One region of the Streptomyces sp. NBC_01334 genome, then DNA from elsewhere that is predicted to be linked to it. Evidence: riboswitches for the same ligand, from Rfam matches in the RefSeq annotation. Region 1 holds a riboswitch; each other region holds the start of a gene.
The links. A riboswitch is a leader RNA that binds a small molecule or an ion and turns the genes downstream of it on or off. The one in region 1 is predicted to bind cyclic di-AMP.
Positions count from the first base shown of each region.

Region 2: another riboswitch for cyclic di-AMP. It lies ahead of OG736_RS32270 (M23 family metallopeptidase); the one in region 1 lies ahead of OG736_RS25845 (transglycosylase SLT domain-containing protein).
Region 3: another riboswitch for cyclic di-AMP. It lies ahead of OG736_RS36470 (M23 family metallopeptidase); the one in region 1 lies ahead of OG736_RS25845 (transglycosylase SLT domain-containing protein).

Region 1 covers NZ_CP130718.1:5,750,950-5,757,262, forward strand. Annotated here, with positions in the region: gene OG736_RS25840 (HAD family hydrolase) at 179-1,003, shown strand; gene OG736_RS25845 (transglycosylase SLT domain-containing protein) at 1,088-1,561, opposite strand; cyclic di-AMP (ydaO/yuaA leader) riboswitch at 1,565-1,787, opposite strand; gene OG736_RS25850 (polyprenyl synthetase family protein) at 2,435-3,445, shown strand; gene OG736_RS25855 (LolA family protein) at 3,673-4,944, shown strand; gene OG736_RS25860 (ABC transporter ATP-binding protein) at 5,068-6,096, shown strand; gene OG736_RS25865 (ABC transporter permease) at 6,083-6,313, shown strand, end outside.
Region 2 covers NZ_CP130718.1:7,172,669-7,178,981, forward strand. Annotated here, with positions in the region: gene OG736_RS32260 (M16 family metallopeptidase) at 1-939, shown strand, start outside; gene OG736_RS32265 (M16 family metallopeptidase) at 936-2,324, shown strand; cyclic di-AMP (ydaO/yuaA leader) riboswitch at 2,527-2,695, shown strand; gene OG736_RS32270 (M23 family metallopeptidase) at 2,710-3,453, shown strand; gene OG736_RS32275 (GntR family transcriptional regulator) at 3,642-4,337, shown strand; gene OG736_RS32280 (HPr family phosphocarrier protein) at 4,563-4,844, opposite strand; gene OG736_RS32285 (bifunctional acetate--CoA ligase family protein/GNAT family N-acetyltransferase) at 5,023-6,313, shown strand, end outside.
Region 3 covers NZ_CP130718.1:8,187,491-8,193,803, reverse strand. Annotated here, with positions in the region: gene OG736_RS36480 (DUF6250 domain-containing protein) at 1-453, opposite strand, end outside; gene OG736_RS36475 (rhamnogalacturonan lyase family protein) at 468-2,363, opposite strand; gene OG736_RS36470 (M23 family metallopeptidase) at 2,599-3,561, opposite strand; cyclic di-AMP (ydaO/yuaA leader) riboswitch at 3,566-3,721, opposite strand; gene OG736_RS36465 (alpha-galactosidase) at 4,029-6,104, opposite strand.

The DNA of each region.
Region 1 (6,313 bases):
GGTGCAGAGGCCTTTAACCGTCCGCTACCCGGCGATGTGCCAGAAAGCCGTTTCATTGAGTCGGTCGGCAGCCAGGCTTGAGCCAGGCGTACAAGGGGAGTTGGCAGAACCGGACAGGACTTGGACGTCGGCCGGTTCGCGTCGAACCCGTGGGGCCTGGGATCCGTATTCTCTGATCATGGCCGCACCCACCGCATATGCCGCGCGCACCGCGTACTCCCTCATCGCCACCGACCTGGACGGGACGCTGCTCCGCGGCGACGACACCTTCTCCGACCGGTCGCTCGACGCGCTCGCGCGGGTGGCGGCCGCCGGCGCACGCCACCTGGTGGTGACGGGACGGCCCGCGCCCCGGGTGCGCCCGCTGCTCGACCGGCTGCACAGCAGGGGGCTCGCGGTGTGCGGGCAGGGCGCGCAGTTGTACGACGCCGGCGCGGACCGTCTGCTGTGGTCGGTCACCCTGGACCGGGAGCTGGCCGAGACCGCGCTCGGCAAGATCGAGGCGGAGGTCGGGCAGCTGTACGCGGCCGTCGACCAGGACGGTGTCGACGGGCTGACGCTCATCGAGCCGGGCTACCGGATGCCGCACCCGACGCTGCCCGCCCTGCGCGTCGGTCGGCGCGACGACCTGTGGTGCGAGCCGATCAGCAAGGTACTGCTGCGCCATCCCACGCTGTCCGACGACGAGTTGGCGTCGACGGCCCGCTCGGTGGTCGGCTCGCTGGCCACGGTCACCATGTCGGGGCCGGGCACCGTCGAACTCCAGCCCTGCGGGGTCACCAAGGCGACGGGCCTGGCCCTGGCCGCCGAACACCTGGGGCTGCGGCCCGAGGACACCGTCGCCTTCGGGGACATGCCCAACGACATCCCGATGTTCGACTGGGCGGCCCGGGGCGTCGCCATGGCCAACGCGCATCCGGAGCTCAAGGCGGTCGCCGACGAGGTGACGACGTCGAACGAGGACGACGGCGTGGCCGTCGTCCTCGAACGTCTGTTTCCGTAACCGGCTACCGGCTACCGGCTACCGGCTACCGGCCACCGGTGGCCGACATCGGCGGCCGACACCGGTGACCGGCCGGCGGGACGGTCAGTACGCGCCGAACACGTTGTCGATCGAGCCGTAGCGCGCGGCCGCGTAGTTGCAGGCGGCGGTGATGTTCGCGACCGGGTCGTACGAGTCCCACGACGTGCCGTTCACGTGGTAGGCGCGGAACGTCGGGTCGATGACCTGGAGCAGTCCCTTGGACGGGATGCCCGCGGCCGCGTTGGAGTCCCAGAGGTTGATGGCGTTGGGGTTGCCGGAGGACTCGCGGATGACGTTGCGGTAGATGCCGTTGTACGTCCCCGGGATGCCGTGCTGCCCCATGACCTGGAGGGAGGCGCGGATCCAGCCGTCGAGGTTGTTGGCGTAGCCGAGGCTGGTGGCCGTGGAGACGGCCGGGGTCGCCGCGGAGGCGGTGGTCGCCCCGAGGACGGGGAGAGCGAGCACGGCCGCGCCGGTGGCGGCGACGGCGAGCGTGCGGATGAAACGGTTGCGGCGCGGCTGAGCGGCAGCGGGCATGTCGAATTTCCTCTCCGGCGCCTGCGAGGTGAGCTGTCGGGTTCGGGCGGGAGCTGCCCGGTCGCGCCCTGACGGTCGCGGCTTTACCCCAAGCCGTACGACATGTCCGAAACGTCTTGCATATCCAAGACGTCCTTAATGCCGTTCCGGCGACTTACCTGGTTCCCCCGCTCCTGCCGAGCGTTATCGATGGGTGTTCGGGCGGCGGCAGGATTCGGCGTTCCGCCCGACAGGCCGGGAACGTATGCGAGAGCACATGTCCGAAACAAGTACCGGATTCACAGATCACCCCTATTGACCTTGGTCTGTGACCTATGGGGTGCTTGATCCTTTGTGGGTGCAAACCTTCAACTTGCTTGAGGGGTGCGGGGAATCGGTGAACGGTGAACCCGGACCGGATCTCCGTGGGGAGTGAGCCAACTCACCAGCGTTCACAAGAGTGGCGAATCGGGCATTAGGCCCAACTCATTGTTAAAGCATCGGCAATGGGTGGCGTAGGGGAGCGGAGGGGAATTGCCTTCCTTCGCGCCCGACGCGTCGCGGGGGGAGAGGGAAGAGAATGCGTGATCGTCGTCACGTGAAGAGGGGTCCGGCGGGCCCGCCGGGCCGACGGGAGTCCCGGTCCGGGACATGAATCTCCGGTTCCCGGAAACTCTCTTCATGTCCGCTCATATGAGCTGATCGAAACCATATCGGGCGTGATCCGATGCCGCCTGGCCTGCGGGGGCCTCCCGGGCGAGTCCATTCGAGCCCGCGGGACGTGGGGGCTATCGGTGATCGAAACGTGACCGGATACGCTGACTTGAGTGATGGCAGAGACCTATCGACAAACCGCGTAATCGCCAGTAGACACCAGCAGACAGGAGACCCCTCGTGACCGTCGTCGGGCCGTTCGGGCTGAGCGTGCGGGACCAGGCTCTGGAAGCCGATGTCCAGGCCGGATTGGCGGCTGTCGAGGAAGGCTTGCTCGAGGCCACCAAGAGTGCGGTCCCGTTCATCACGGAGGCCGCCCAGCATCTCGTGCGCGCGGGAGGGAAGCGGTTCCGGCCGCTGCTCGTGGTGCTCGCGTCGCAGTTCGGTGACCCGTACGCGCCGGGCGTGGTGCCCTCGGCCGTCGTGGTGGAGCTGACCCACCTGGCCACGCTGTACCACGACGACGTGATGGACGAGGCGGCCGTGCGGCGCGGGGTGTCCAGCGCGAACACCCGCTGGGGGAACTCCGTCGCCGTCCTCACGGGTGACTTCCTCTTCGCGCGTGCCTCCCACATCCTGGCCGACCTCGGGCCCGAGGCGGTGCGGGTGCAGGCGGAGGCGTTCGAGCGGCTGGTCACCGGGCAGATCCTGGAGACCGCGGGGCCGACGGACGGGCGGGACCCGGTCGACCACTACCTCGACGTGCTCGGTGGCAAGACCGGCTCGCTGGTGGCCGTGGCCTGCCGCTTCGGGGCGATGATGTCCGGCGCCGACGAGACGGTCGTCGACGTGCTCACGCAGTACGGCGAGCGGCTCGGCGTCGCCTTCCAGCTGGCGGACGACGTCCTGGACATCGCCTCCGACTCGCACGAGTCGGGCAAGACGCCGGGGACGGACCTGCGCGAGGGCGTTCCCACACTGCCCGTGCTGCGGCTGCGGGAGCGGGCGGCGCGGCTGTCGCTGCCCGAGGACATCGCCCTGTGCGAGCTGTTGGACTCCGACCTGACCGACGACGCCCGGCACACCGAGGCGCTTCAGGCGCTCCGCGCCCACCCGGCGCTGGAGCAGGCCCGCCGGGACACCGTGCGGTACGCGAAGGAAGCGCGGTCCGCGCTGGCGCCGTTGCGGGAGTGCGACGCGAAGGCGGCGCTGATGGAACTCTGCGACGCAGTGGTCCACCGGGCGGGCTGACCCCGGGGGACCCCTACGGGTCGGATGCCGCCTCGTCACCTTCGTGTCATACCGCAGGCGTATGTGGAGTTGAGCCCTCGGGTTGACGCTTCCTCATGGCCGATTTGGTCAGATGGGAACCACGGAAAACACCACTCCTCACCGATTCGGGTGAGAATGGCGGCTTGGGGTGGGGACGTTCAGGCGCGAGATGACCAGCCGCCGCCGACGACGGAGGTAAGGCACACATGGCACCGAAGGCATCCGACGACACCACGACCGGCGGGGAGTCGACCGGCGCGGAAGCCGACGACCTGCGCCTCGGACGGCGCAAGGCCGCACGGTACATCGTCCCGGTCACCGTGATCGGTGTGGCGGCGGCGACGATCGGGCTGGTCCCGGCGCTCGCCGACTCCGGCGACCCCGACCTGCCGAAGATCACCGCACAGCAGCTCCTCGACAAGATCGCCGCTTCGGACGTGCAGCAGCTGTCCGGGACGGTGAAGATCAGCACCGATCTCGGGCTGCCCGACCTCGGCGGACTGGAGAGCGGGCTCCTCTCGGGGGCCACCCAGGGCGGCGACGGCTCGTCCGCCGACCCGTCCACCAAGCTCACCGAGCTCGCCGCCGGCACGCACACCCTGCGCGTCGCCGCCGACGGCCCGGACCGGCAGAAGCTCTCGCTGCTGGAGAACGCCGCCGAGTACAGCGTCATCCACAACGGCAAGGACGTGTGGGGGTACGACAGCGCCTCCAACGAGGTCTACCACTCGACCGCGGACGAGAGCTCAGGCGAGGGCGCGGGCAAGGGCTCCGGCAAGGCGGAGAACCCGGTCCCCACCACGCCCAAGGAACTCACCGAGGACGCCCTGAAGGCGGTCGACGACACGACCTCCGTGACCGTCGACGGCACCGTCCAGGTCGCCGGCCGTGACGCCTACAAGCTGCTGGTCAAGCCGAAGCAGTCCGGTTCCACGGTGGGCGCGATCAGTGTGGCCGTGGACGCGAAGACGGGCCTGCCGCTGAAGTTCACGCTGACCCCGGCGAGCGGTGGCGCCGCTGTTGTGGACGCGGGCTTCACCCAGGTCAGCTTCGCCAAGCCCGCCGCGTCCACCTTCGACTTCACCGCTCCCAAGGGCGCGAAGGTCACCGAGGGCGACGAGGTCGGGGAGAGCGCCCCCGGGCACTCGGGCAAGTCCGACGACCTCGCGAAGGACCTCGAAGGCGTCGAAGGCGCGGACGGCCTCGACGGCCTCGACGGACTCAATGTCCTCGGCGAGGGCTGGACGTCCGTCGCCGTCTTCGACACCGGTGGCGAAGGAATGCCCTCGGGTGCGGAGGCCGGCGGCGACCTCGGCGGCTTCCTCGGCTCGTTCGGCGACAAGGTGACCGGCAAGTTCGGCTCCGGCACCGTCTTCTCCACCCGCCTGATCAACGCCCTGATGACGGACGACGGCAAGGTCTACGTCGGCGCGGTGACCAAGGACACGCTGGTGAAGGCGGCGAACGCGGCGAAGTAGGCCGAGCGGCCGAAGCATGCGGAGTGGTCGAGTGGTGAAGTGATGAAGTGGCGGCGCGGGTGACGTAGGACAGAGGCCGGCCTCCGGACACCCGGAGGCCGGGAGAGCCGGAGGGGAAAGCCGATGGGGGAGTCCGTGCCGGAGTCCATGCGCGAGTCCCTGCCGGAGTCCGTACGGGAGCCCGTGCCGGAGTCCGTACGGGTGCCTGTGGACGACGGCGCCGTCATCCACACCCGCGGCCTCACCAAGCGCTATCGCGGCGGACAGCTCGCCGTGGACGGCCTCGACCTGACCGTCCCGGCGGGCAGCGTCTTCGGCTTCCTCGGCCCCAACGGCTCCGGCAAGACCACCACCATCCGCATGCTGATGGGACTCATCGAGCCCACGGCCGGCTCGGCCCGTGTCCTGGGGCAGCCCATGCCGCGGGCCGCGCGGGCCGTACTGCCCCACGTCGGGACCCTCATCGAGGGTCCCGCTCTCTACGGCTTCCTCTCCGGCCGCGACAACCTGCTCCGCTACGACGCCGCCGACCCGACCGCCGATCCGCACACCCGGCGTGCGCGGGTCTCGGCGACGCTGGAGCGGGTGGGCCTGACGGCCGCCGCCGGCAAGAAGGCGAAGGCGTACTCCCTCGGTATGAAGCAGCGTCTGGGCCTCGCCGCCGCCCTGCTCCAGCCCCGTCGGCTGCTCGTCCTCGACGAGCCGACCAACGGCCTGGATCCGCAGGGCATGCGGGAGATCCGCTCGCTGATCCGGGAGCTGGCCGCGGAGGGCACGACCGTCTTCCTCTCCTCGCACCTGCTCGACGAGATCGAGCAGGTGTGCACGCACGCGGCGGTGATGGCGCAGGGCCGGCTGCTCGTCCAGGGCCCGGTGGCCGACCTCGCCGCGGGGACACGCGGCCGACTGGTCGTGACGACGCCGGACCCGGCGGACGCGGCCCGGGTGCTGAAGGAGCAGGGGGCGGACGATGTCGTCCTCGGCGAGGACCGGGTGAGCGCCGAGGCCCCGCCCCCGGAGCGGGATCTCGCCGACCTGAACGCCGCGCTGGTGTCGGCGGGCGTCCGCGTCCGCGGCTTCGCCGTCGAGCGGGCCTCCCTGGAGGACGCGTTCGTGGCTCTCACGGGGGAGGGATTCGATGTCGCGGGCTGACACGCTGGACGACCGGAACCGGACGCCGGAACCGGCATCGCCGCAGGCACCGGGACCGGCATCGCCGCAGGCATCGACATCGGCGCGGACGGTGAACTGGACCTGGACCTTCGGGCTGCTCCGCAGCGAACTGCTGACCACCTTCCGGCGCTGGCGCACCCTCGCGCTGCTGGGCGTGCTGGCGGCCGTGCCGGTGCTGGTCGGGATCGCCGTGAAG
Region 2 (6,313 bases), 1.4 Mb from region 1:
CGCGACGTCGTCAAGAACGAGCGCCGTCAGCGCTACGACAACGTCCCCTACGGCACGGCCTTCGAGAAGCTGACCGCTCTCGCCTACCCGGACGGCCACCCGTACCACCACACGCCGATCGGCTCGATGGCCGACCTGGACGCGGCGACCCTGGAGGACGCGCGCGCGTTCTTCCGCACGTACTACGCGCCCAACAACGCGGTCCTTTCCGTGGTCGGTGACATCGACCCGGAGCAGACCCTCGCCTGGGTCGAGAAGTACTTCGGCTCCATCCCCGGCCACGACGGCAAGCCCGCGCCCCGTGACGGCGGGCTGCCCGACGTCATCGGCGAGCAGCTGCGCGAGATCGTCGAGGAGGAGGTGCCGGCCCGGGCGCTGATGGCCGCCTACCGGCTGCCCGAGGACGGCACGCGTGCGTGCGACGCCGTCGACCTGGCGCTCACCGTCCTGGGCGGCGGCGAGTCCTCCCGCCTCTACAACCGGCTGGTGCGCCGCGACCGTACGGCCGTCGCGGCCGGTTTCGGCCTGCTGCGGCTCGCCGGAGCGCCCTCCCTGGGCTGGCTGGACGTGAAGACGTCCGGCGACGTCGAGGTGCCCGTCATCGAGGCCGCCATCGACGAGGAGCTCGCCCGGTTCGCCGAGGAGGGCCCCACGGCCGAGGAAATGGAGCGCGCCCAGGCGCAGTTGGAGCGCGAGTGGCTCGACCGGCTCGGCACGGTCGCCGGCCGCGCCGACGAACTGTGCCGGTTCGCCGTCCTGTTCGGCGACCCGCAGCTCGCCCTCAACGCCGTCCAGCGCGTGCTGGAAGTGACGCCCGAGGAGGTGCAGGAGATCGCCAAGGCCCGCCTGCGCCCCGACAACCGCGCGGTGCTCGTCTACGAGCCGACCGCCGCCGAAGCCCCCGCCGACCAGGACGAGAACGAGGAGGCGGCCCGGTGACCGAGCTCGCCACGATGGACTTCCACCCCCAGCCCCGGGCGGGCGAGGCCAAGCCGTGGGCGTTCCCGGCGCCCGAGCGCACCGCGCTGGCCAACGGCCTGACCGTGCTGCACTGCCACCGTCCCGGCCAGCAGGTCGTCGCCGTCGAGATCCTCCTCGACGCGCCCCTGGACGCCGAACCGGCCGGCCTCGACGGCGTCGCCACGATCATGGCGCGGGCCTTCTCCGAGGGCACCGACAAGCACTCCGCCGAGGATTTCGCCGCCGAACTGGAGCGCTGCGGCGCCACCCTGGACGCGCACGCGGATCACCCCGGCGTCCGGCTGAGCCTCGAGGTGCCGGCCTCGCGCCTGTCCAAGGGCCTGGGTCTGCTCGCCGACGCCCTCAGGGCCCCCGCGTTCGCCGACAGCGAGGTCGAGCGCCTCGTCCGCAACCGCCTGGACGAGATCCCGCACGAGCTGGCCAACCCCTCCCGGCGCGCCGCCAAGGAGCTCTCCAAGGAGCTGTTCCCGGCCACCGCGCGGATGTCGCGGCCGCGCCAGGGCACCGCGGAGACGGTCGAGAAGATCGATTCCGCCGCCGTACGCGCCTTCTACGAGAGGCACGTCCGTCCCGCCACGGCCACCGCCGTGGTCGTCGGCGACCTGACCGGTGTCGACCTGGCGGCGCTCCTCGGCGACACCCTGGGCGCCTGGACGGGCTCCTCGGCCCAGCCGCGGCCCGTGCCGCCGGTGACCGCCGACGACGCCGGCCGGGTCGTCATCGTGGACCGTCCGGGCGCCGTCCAGACGCAGTTGCTGATCGGCCGGATCGGCGCCGACCGGCACGACCGCGTGTGGCCCGCGCAGGTGCTCGGCACCTACTGCCTCGGTGGCACCCTCACCTCCCGGCTGGACCGTGTCCTGCGCGAGGAGAAGGGCTACACCTACGGTGTCCGCGCGTTCGGGCAGGTCCTGCGGTCCGCCCCGGACGGCTCGGGCGCCGCGATGCTCGCCATCAGCGGCTCCGTCGACACCCCGAACACCGGCCCCGCTCTGGACGACCTGTGGAAGGTGCTGCGCACCCTCGCCGCCGAGGGGCTGACCGACGCCGAGCGTGACGTCGCCGTGCAGAACCTGGTCGGTGTGGCGCCGCTGAAGTTCGAGACCGCCGCGGCCGTCGCCGGCACGCTGGCGGACCAGGTCGAGCAGCACCTGCCCGACGACTTCCAGGCCACGCTGTACCAGCAGCTCGCCGCGACCGGCACGGTGGAGGCCACCGCGGCGGCCGTGAACGCCTTCCCGGTGGACCGTCTGGTGACCGTCCTCGTCGGTGACGCGGCCCAGATCAAGGAGCCGGTCGAGGCCCTCGGCATCGGCGAGGTGAAGGTCGTGTCCGCGGAGTAGATCCCGGCAACGGCACGCGCGTGTGGGGGCCCTGGTCGACGAAAGCGTCACCAGGGCCTCCGTATGTCCGAATTGATGCGGAGGTTGCCTGTCTGCCCTGTGGGATGCGCTACAAAAACCGGGATCCGTTTGAGGATTGAAACCCGCGCCGCTTAGCGTCATGCGGGCTGTTCGTCAGGCAGTGCGCCGCAGCCGCGGCACCGGACAGTCATCGCCGAGTCCCCGTACGGCGCGAGCCAGGGGAGCCGGGGACCCACCTGTGAAGTCCCTGGGGTGAATCGGACGCCCGCGCGTGAACGCGAGGGGGTCCGTAGGAGACCTTCCTGCTCCGAACCCGTCAGCTAACCCGGTAGGCGAGAGGGAAGGAAAGGACACCCCCAACTTCATGGCGTTCACCTGCGCCACCGGGAAGCACCGTCGGCCCAGCCGGATGCAGCGCAGCAGCGTCCGCGCGGCGGGCATCGCGGCGCTCACCACCACCGGTGTCATGGCCACCGTCGCCTCCACCCCGGCCTTCGCCGCCGAGCCCACCCCCGAGCAGACCGGGCTGATCCCCGTGGTCACCGCCGGCGAGTCCGTCGTCGAGCAGATCGACGACCAGGTCGCCGTGCAGAAGCACGCGGCCTTCGAGGAGGCCGCCCGGCAGGCCGCCGCCAAGAAGGCCGTGGAGGAGCGCGAGGCACGCGTGCGTGCCGCCCGCGAGGCCGAGCGCAAGCGCCTCAACACCTTCGTCTCGCCGATCACCGGCTCCTACGTGTCGACCAGCTACCAGGCCAGCAGCTCCCTGTGGTCCTCCGGCAGCCACACCGGCATCGACTTCCACGCGGCCAGCGGCACCACCGTGCACGCGGTCGGCCTGGGCACCGTCGTCGAGGCCGGCTGGGGCGGGTCGTACGGCAACCAGATCGTCATCAAGATGAACGACGGGACGTACACCCAGTACGGTCACCTGTCCTCCATCGAGGTGTCGGTGGGCCAGCAGGTCACCCCGGGCCAGCGGATCGCCCTGTCCGGTGCCACCGGCAACGTCACCGGTGCGCATCTGCACTTCGAGGCCCGCACCACCGCGGAGTACGGCTCGGACATCGACCCGGTCGCCTACCTCCGCACGCACGGCGTGAACGTCTGACGACCCACGGCGACAGATCGTCTTGCCCCGGCCCTCCCGGCCGGGGCTTTCGCCGTTTTCGAGGCCCTGCTGTCCAAAAAATATCCCTGGATTCCGGCCCGCCATCGGAAATCCCCGCCCATTGCAATAGAGTCACGGAACACACGTCAATCGTCGACGTTTCACGGGGATTAAGGCGGAGGTCCGTCATGCGTATTCCGGCGCACTCGGTGTGCACGGCCATTCGGGACGACATCGTCGCGGGTGTCTACGAGCGCGGCAGCCGCCTCACCGAGGAACTCCTCGCCCGCCGCTACGGCGTTTCCCGCGTTCCCGTCCGAGAGGCGCTGCGCACGCTGGAGGCCGAGGGCTTCGTCGTCACACGGCGGCACGCGGGCGCGTGCGTCGCGGAGCCGACCGAGCAGGAGGCCGCCGACCTGCTGGAGATGCGCATGCTCCTGGAGCCGCTCGGCGCCTCCCGGGCCGCCCAGCGGCGCACCGAGGCCCATCTGAAGGTGCTGCGCGGCCTCGTCCGGCTGGGCCAGGAGCGGGCCAGGCGGGGCAACAGCGAGGATCTGCGCTCGCTGGGGGGCTGGTTCCACGAGACGCTCGCCCAGTCCTCCGGAAGCCACGCCCTGACGTCGATGCTCACCCAGCTGCGCCACAAGATCGCCTGGATGTACGCGGTGGAGGCCCCGGCCAACCCCGTGGAGTCCTGGGCGGAGCACGGCGCGATCGTGGACGCGGTGGCGCGCGGCGACGGCGAGCGCGCGCGGGCGATCACGGCGCTGCACACCGAGCGCGCGACGGCCGCGCACCGGCTGCGCTTTTCCGGCGGACCCGAGCGCGCCGACCGTGTGAGGACTTCGCAACCTCCCGTAAACATGACGGGTCTGCGGCATTAACACGAGGGCCGTATACAAAGAGGGGATAATTCGCGGGGGATTATTTCTGCTGCCCGTAAAGGGAAATACGAAGGGCTCGCCCGATAATTCGGGCGAGCCCTTCGGGGTTGGCGGGTCGACACCTTTGAAGCGACGAACACCGCCACCGTCAATTGAGAGACCCCGACGACGCGCAACCACATCCGCGAGAGCGGCGGCGGCTCAGGCGCAGAGGGGACCGCGCGCTCAGACGGTCTCGGGGAGCTCCTCGAGGCCCTCGGCGACCAGCTTCGCCAGACGGTCGAGGGCGACGTCCGCGCCGTCGGCCTCGGAGGCGAGGACGATCTCCTCGCCGCCCTGGGCGCCCAAGCCGAGAACGGCCAGCATGGAGGCCGCGTTGACGGGGTTGCCGTCGGCCTTGGCGATCGTCACCGGGATACCTGCGGCCGTGGCGGCCCGGACGAAGATGGAAGCGGGGCGGGCGTGAAGGCCCTCGGCCCAGCCGACGTTGACGCGGCGCTCAGCCATGTGATGCTGCCCTTCAGTGTTCAGGTTGTCTAGACCAGTGTTCCACACGTGAAGCGTGTGAGGGGAGGGGTCGTGTGTCCCCTCCCGACATGGTCGTCGGATCGCGGCCTCGATCCGACGAGCGTCCTCCACAGACTGCCTCGCGCCGTTGTCGTACGCGAGCCGTACTCTGGGCCCCATGCAGAGCGCGTCGGACCGGCACGAGTACCCCGCCCACTGGGAGGCCGACGTGGTGCTGCGCGACGGCGGCACCGCGCGCATCCGCCCCATCACCGTCGATGACGCCGAGCGCCTGGTCAGCTTCTACGAGCAGGTTTCGGACGAGTCGAAGTACTACCGCTTCTTCGCGCCCTACCCGCGCCTGTCCGACAAGGACGTCCACCGCTTCACGCACCACGACTTTGTGGACCGGGTGGGACTCGCGGCCACGATCGGCGGCGAGTTCATCGCCACCGTACGCTATGACCGCATTGGTGCCGACGGCATGGCCGCCTCGGCCCCGGCCGACGAGGCCGAGGTCGCGTTCCTCGTCCAGGACGCCCACCAGGGCAGGGGTGTCGCCTCCGCGCTGCTCGAGCACATCGCGGCCGTGGCGCGAGAGCGGGACATCCGCCGCTTCGCGGCCGAGGTGCTTCCCGCCAACAACAAGATGATCAAGGTGTTCACGGACGCCGGCTACACCCAGAAGCGCAGCTTCGAGGACGGCGTCGTACGCCTGGAGTTCGACCTCGAACCCACCGAGCGCTCCGTCGCCGTGCAGCGCGCGCGGGAACAGCGGGCCGAGGCGCACTCCGTGGGGCGGCTGCTGGCGCCCGGTTCCGTGGCCGTCGTCGGCACCGGCCGCAGCCCCGGCGGCGTCGGCCGGAGCGTCCTCGGCAACCTCCGCGAGGCGGGCTTCACCGGGCGGCTGTACGCCGTGAACAAGGCCTTCCCCGAGGACCTGAAGGAACTGGACGGGGTGCCCGCCCACCGCTCGGTGCGCGACATAGCGGCGCCCGTCGACCTCGCGGTCGTCGCCGTCCCGGCGGAGCAGGTCCCCGAGGCCGTCACCGAGTGCGGCGAGCACGGCGTGCAGGGACTCGTGGTCCTCTCCGCCGGCTACGCCGAGAGCGGCCCCGACGGGCGGGAGCGCCAGCGCGAACTCGTCCGGCACGCACGCGCGTACGGCATGCGGATCATCGGCCCCAACGCCTTCGGAGTCATCAACACCTCCCCCCAGGTGCGGCTGAACGCCTCGCTGGCCCCGGAGATGCCGAGACCCGGCCGGATCGGCCTGTTCGCCCAGTCCGGCGCCATCGGCATCGCCCTGCTGTCCCGCCTCCACCGGCGTGGCGGCGGCGTCACCGGCGTCACCGGCGTATCGACCTTCATCTCCTCCGGCAACCGCGCGGACGTCTCGGGCAACGACGTCCTCCAGTACTGGTACGACGACCCCGACACCGACGTCGCCCTCATGTACCTGGAATCCA
Region 3 (6,313 bases), 2.4 Mb from region 1:
GTTGGTGTTGGCGCCGTAGCCGACGTAGTACGTCTTCAGGTAGTCGTACTCGGCGAGGGCGCCGCCGCGCGGGGTGGCGAAGAGATTCTCCGGGGAGCGGACGTCGACGGCGTTCCAGAAGTTGTTGAGGTCGGAGACGCGGTCGTTGACCCCGCCCGCGGAGACGGGCGTGGCGACGTACTCGAGGACGTACGGCCCTTCGAGCGGCCGCTTGAACCAGATCGTCGCCCCGGCGGGCACGTCGACCTCCAGGGTCCCGCGGGAGGCGGTGACCGTCCCGCCCTTCTCCAGTTCGACGGCCCACTGGCGCAGGCCGTGCCGGAAGTCGTCGTGGGCGATCAGGCGGCGGTGGCGGGGCCGGGCGCTCGCTGCGGTCGCGGCGGTCGCCGGGGCGAGGGCGGCCAGCGCGGCGCCGGCGGCGAGGGCTCCGAACGCCCTGCGGGTGGTCGTCATGATGGTCGGCTCCTTCAGTGGGCGGGGGTGGTGAGGTGCGGCTCGGGGACACGGCGGGTCTCGGTGCCGAGGTAGTAGTCGGTGTAGGTGGACTGGAGGTAGCCGCGGACGGTCCAGCCGAGGCGGTACGCGGGGTTCTGGGCGAGCGTGTAGACGCGGGTGTCGGTCGGCACGGTGCTGGTGTAGAGACGCAGGGCGGTGTGGTCGGCGGTCTCGGCGAGGATCTCCTCGCGCCAGTCGCCGACGAGGTCGCCGTAGAACGGGGTGGCGTTGCGGGCGCCGGAGACGACGCCGGCCGGGTCGAAGACCGTCGCGCTGCTCTCGGTCGCCGGGTCCCACTTCTCGACGCGGGTGAAGTCGAGAAGTTCTGACGCCTTGTCACCGTCCCACCAGATACGGAAGTTGACGCTGGGGGTGGTGGTGGAGACCTTGCCGTCCTGGACGTTGAAGACGCCCGCGCCGGGCCGCGTCACGTCGGCGGTGGACGTCCAGTACTCGTAGCCGCGGTGGTCGGGGTCGATGTCCGCGGCGTTCCCGCGGCCGGTGTCGAGGTCCGCGTCGCTCACCGGGCTCGTCGGGTGCGAGCCCGTGACCAGCCGCTCACCGGTGGCGGCGTCGTAGTAGTACCAGGGGAAGGCGGAGACGACGCCCAGCTCGGACTGCTGGATGGCGAAGCCCTCCAGGCCGGGCCGGTCGGGGTCGAGGTCGGCGATGTCGAAGCGGTCGCCGTGGATGGCGCCGTCGACGACGTAGCGCAGCGTGCCGTCGCTGTTCACGACGTAGTTGCCGTCGGCGATCTCGTCCCTGCCGTCCCCGTCGACGTCGACGGTGCGGATCTGGTGGAAGCTGGTCGCGCCGGTCGTCGGATCCACCACGTACTTCCAACGGCGGGTGAGATCCGTGCCGTTGAAGTCCCAGGTCTGGAACAGCACCCGGAACGCGCCGCGCTTGGCTCCGACCCGGGTGACCGACTTGGTGACCAGGCTGGGGTGTTCGCCGTCGAGGTAGGCGATGCCGAAGTGGCCACCGGAGGGGCCGTCGGCCACGAAGTCGTCGGGAACGGGCTGCCGGGTCCGCTCGGTGCCGGTCGCTCCGTCGATCACCGACACGAACTGGTTCGCGGGCGAGGCGGCGGTGACCTGCGAGCCGTCGGCGAAGGTGGTCCCGGCGGCGGTGTGCGCCAGCACCTCGGCGCGGCCGTCGGCGTCGAGGTCGTAGACGGTGACGTTGTCGTCGTTGCGATAGCCGCCGATCGCGGTGGAACCGCTGATCGCGGCGGGCGCCGGGTCGTTGGCGCCGTTCCCGCCGACCTGGGTGTACGAGCCGGGGCCGAGGTCGACCCGCCACAGGCGCTCACCGGTGAGCGTGTAGGCCTCCAGCAGGTCGGGTCTGTCGCGGGTCCCGGACAGCCGGCTGACGACGAGCTCGTAGCGTCCGTCACCGTCGAGGTCACCCGGCCAGGCGTGCTGCACGGTGTAGCCGTCGGCGCCGGCCAGCGGGATCTCGGCGTAGCCGTCGGTGAAGCGCAGGGCCGCCGGACTCGGCTTCTGCTCATGCCCGTTGACGACGGCGCGGACGGTATAGGTCCCCGCGCCCCGGGTGTCGTCCCGGTAGGTCGTCGATTTCCGCACCGGCTCCCGGTTGAGCCGGCGTCCGTTCTTGTACACGTTGAAGGCGACGGCGTTTCCGTGCCGCGCGTATTCGGTGCCGAGCAGCCGCCAGCTGAGGAAGGTTCCTTCGCCGGACGGGGTGGCGACCAGGCCGCGGTCGAGGTTCTCGACGATCCGGCGCGGGACCTCGGCGGCGTGCCCGGTGGGCGCGGCGACGAGTCCGGCCAGCAGGGTGACGGCGGTGACGGCGGCCGCGGCCGCGGCGCCCTTGATGACGATGCGTCGGTCGACGCGGGACACAGAACCTCCGAAGAGCGATAGAAAGCGCTTGCTCACTGACGGAGATCACTGTGTCCCCACCCTGTCCCGCCTGTCGATGGGGCACCAGGGGCTGCCACAAGAACGCAACAGAACGATCATGAACGCGCAAACTCCAACGCCGGCCATCCCCCGGACATACCGAAGGCCGGACCCGGGGATCGGGGTCCGGCCTTCGGCCGCGTGTCAGGCGGGAGGTCGTCGCAGTCGGAGGGGGTCAGCCGACGGAGACGCCGTGCGAGCGGAGGTAGGCGATCGGGTCCACGTCGGAGCCGTAGTCCGGCGTGGTGCGGATCTCGAAGTGCAGGTGCGGGCCGGTCACGTTGCCGGTGGCACCGGAGAGGCCGAGCTGCTGGCCCGCGGTCACGGTCTGGCCGGCCGAGACGGAGAGCTGGGACAGGTGGGCGTACTGGGCGTAGTAGCCGTCGGCGAGCCTGATGACGACCTGGTTGCCGTACGCGCCGCCCCAGCCCGCGGAGACGACGGTGCCCGCACCCACGGCCTTGAGGGAGGTGCCGGTCGGGACGACGAAGTCGGTGCCGGTGTGGTAGCCGCTGGACCACATGCTGCCGGCCGTGTGGTAGGCGGTGCCGACGGTGGCGCCCGCCACCGGCAGCGTGTAACCGCTGGAGGTACCGGTGCCGCTCTCGGCGGCCTGGGTGACCGCCTTCGAGGAGGACGAACCGGACGACGAGGACGAAGAGGACGACGACTTGGTTCCGGACGCCTTCGACTTCGACGGGGAGGACGAGGAGGAACCGGACGACGAGCCGGACGACGAACCGGTGCTCGCGGCCTTCTTGCCGATCGAGAGCTTCAGCCCGGGGTGGATCAGCGACGGGTCGCCGCCGACGGCCTGACGGTTGTCCTGGTACAGCTTCTGCCAGCCGCCACTGACGTTCTGCTCGTCGGCGATCTTCGACAGATAGTCGCCGGACCGCACGGTGTAGGACTTGGCCGTCGTGGCGGTGGCCGTCTTCTGCGCCACCGGCACGGACTGCACGGCCTTTTCCGGAACGGCCTGGGAAGCCGACTGTGCGACGGACTGCGCGGGGGCCGCGTGAGCGCCGGCGGCACCCATGAGCGGAAGGGCGAGCGCGGCGCCACCCGTTCCGGCGACGGCTATGGAACGAGTGAAGCGCTGGGCCTTCGGACGGCGGTGCTTACCCTTCGCGGGCATGGCGAATTCCTCTCCGGCGCCTGCGAGGTGAGCTGTCGGGTGCGGACTGGAGATGCCCGGCCGCGCCGAGGCGCGGCTTTACCCCAAGCCTGTTCCGGAGACCGGAACAGGCGGTTGTGCCTGTGGGTCCCCCGCTCCTGCCAGATACGGGTGAGTGTGCGGGCTCCGGGCGGTGGCAGGATTCGGCGTCCGTCCGGATTGGTGTGGAACGTAAGCGACCGGAACGCACAGGGACAAGCAGAGGTTGTGCCGCTGACGCCTTTCTCTTGATCCCCTGTGAGAATCCCCGGTCACACTCCGTGAGACAAGGGACCCGTTCACCGCCAAGCACCCTGGAAAAGCATGCGAATTACGTGAACATGACGGGCGACATACGGTCACGGATATGACGCTGCTCACGTGACGGCTCTCCAGGTTCCTTTATTCCAGAGCGAGTTGGAATTAAGGATTCAATTCGGACAGAAACCTCAGATGCGACGCAGTCGGATAACCGTCGCATCAAGGTCACCCCGCAGTCCGGTGCGCAGCCCGTGATGGAGCAGTACCGCCCCTCGGTGGACTTCGCCCGTTTCGCGGCATTCGTACGACGCCGTCGGGTCCAGTCCGCGCAGCCGCAACGCCGGGACGGGCTCACCGAACCGCTGCGCCTGGAGCCAGGCGAGGACGACACTCTCGTCACCGCGCACGTACTGGACGGCGCTCAGGCCGCCCGCCGGGGGCCGCAGCCGGTAGAGGTCGCCCTGCTGCACGAGCGGCCGGATCTCCTTGTAGAGGTCCACCCACCGGCGCGCCTCGGCGAGCTCCTCCTCGCTCCACTCGGAGAGGTCCCCGCCGACGCCGAGCACGCCGGCCATGGCGCTGACGAACCGGAAGCGCAGCGAGCTGACCCGGCCGTTGAGCTGGGCGTTGGGACTGTCGGTGACCCAGGCCGCCATGACCCGGGCGGGGTGGATCTGGCTGAAGCCGTGCTGGATGTCGAGCCGGTCGAGCGGATCGGTGTTGTCGGAGGTCCACACCTGGTCGGTGCGGCTCATGATCCCGAGGTCGATGCGTCCGCCGCCGCCGGAGCAGGACTCGAAGGCGACCCCGGGGTGGGCCTCCCGAAGCCGGTCCAGGAGCGCGTACAGAGCCCGTACGTGGTCGACCCAGAGGCGCTGCGGGTAGGGGTCGTCCGGCCAGCCGGCGTCGGTGAAGCAGCGGTTGAAGTCCCACTTCACATAGTCGACGGGCGCGCTGGAGAGAAGCCCGTGGAGCTGCTCCCAGAGGTACTCCTGAACGTCCTCGCGGGCGAGGTTCAGCACGAGCTGATTGCGGAACTCCGTCCGCTTTCGTCCGGATTGGAACTGCACCCAGTCGGGGTGCGCCCGATACAGCTCGCTGTCCGGGTTGACCATCTCGGGCTCGACCCAGACGCCGAACTGCATGCCGAGGTCGTGCACCTGGTCGGCGAGGGGCTTCAGCCCGTTCGGGAAGCGGTCGGGGTTGGGCCGCCAGTCGCCGAGTCCGGCGTGGTCGCCGGTGCGCGCCCCGAACCAGCCGTCGTCGACGACGAAGAGCTCCACGCCGATCGCGGCGGCCCGCCGGGCGAGCGTGGCCTGCTGCTCCTCGGAGATGTCGAAGTAGGTGGCCTCCCAGGAGTTGAACAGCACCGGCCGGTCCTGTTCGGCGTCCGGGACGACGTACGCGCGCTGGTAGGCGTGCCAGGTGCGGCTCGCCCCGCCGAAGCCGGCGTCGCTCCACAGGCCGGCGAAGACGGGCGTGGTGAAGGACTCCCCCGCGGCCAGCCGCAGCAGCCCCGAGTCGTCGTACCCGACGCCCCCGGTGATCTGCACGCGCGCGTCCGGGAGTTGAGCGACGGCGATCCGCCAGGTGCCCGACCAGCCGAGGGCGCAGCCGTAGACCTCGCCGCGCTCCTCGGTCGCGTCGGTGTCCAGGGCGATCCAGGGCAGGTGCTGGTGCCCGGTGTGGCCGCGGCGGCTGCCGATGACCTGCTCGCCGTAGGTGAGCGGAGACCGGGTGAGCCGGGACTCGGCGGCCCAGCGGCCGTGCAGCTGCGACAGCCGCCAGTCGTCGCGCTCGGGCAGGGTCCAGGTGGCGGAGTCGGCGCGCAGCAGCTCCAGCGGCCGCTCACCGTCGTTGCGCAGGGTCGTCCAGCGCTCGACGACATCGCCGCGCATCCGGTAGTGCAGGGTGAGGGCCAGTCCGGCGTCCCGGAACCGCAGCCGCAGCCCGTCGTCGTCGGCCTCGAAGTCCTCGTAGGACCATTCGGTGCCGCGCCGCTCGTCGGTGCGCACGGACAGGGCGGGCCGGACGAAGCGGGGGCCGCCCTCGACCGGGTACTCCTCCCGGCCGTCGAGCGGGGACTCGAAGGACGCCCCCCGCTCCGACGCCGGGAGGGCGGCGAGCGCCTCGGCGTCCGCGAGCGCGATGCCCGGGCCCCAGTGCAGGTGGACCAGCTCGTCGGCCTCGGTGAGGTGGAGGGCGTAGCTGCTCGTCGGCCCCGAAAGGAGCCAGGTACGGCCGTTGTCGGCGATCTCGGGCATCAAACCCCCACTAATTCGAACAGGTGCGATCAAGCACCAACATCATCGAATGCGGTCGGCCTGCCGGGCAACTTTCCGTGGACAACTCTTCACCTGGTCAGACGTCCGGAGTACCGCCCTGTGGACAACCCGTTGCCCGGGGAACCCATGTCGTATCGTCGGGGAAGCGTCCCGTCGGCCACCACGAGCCGCGCCGACGGAGACCGACA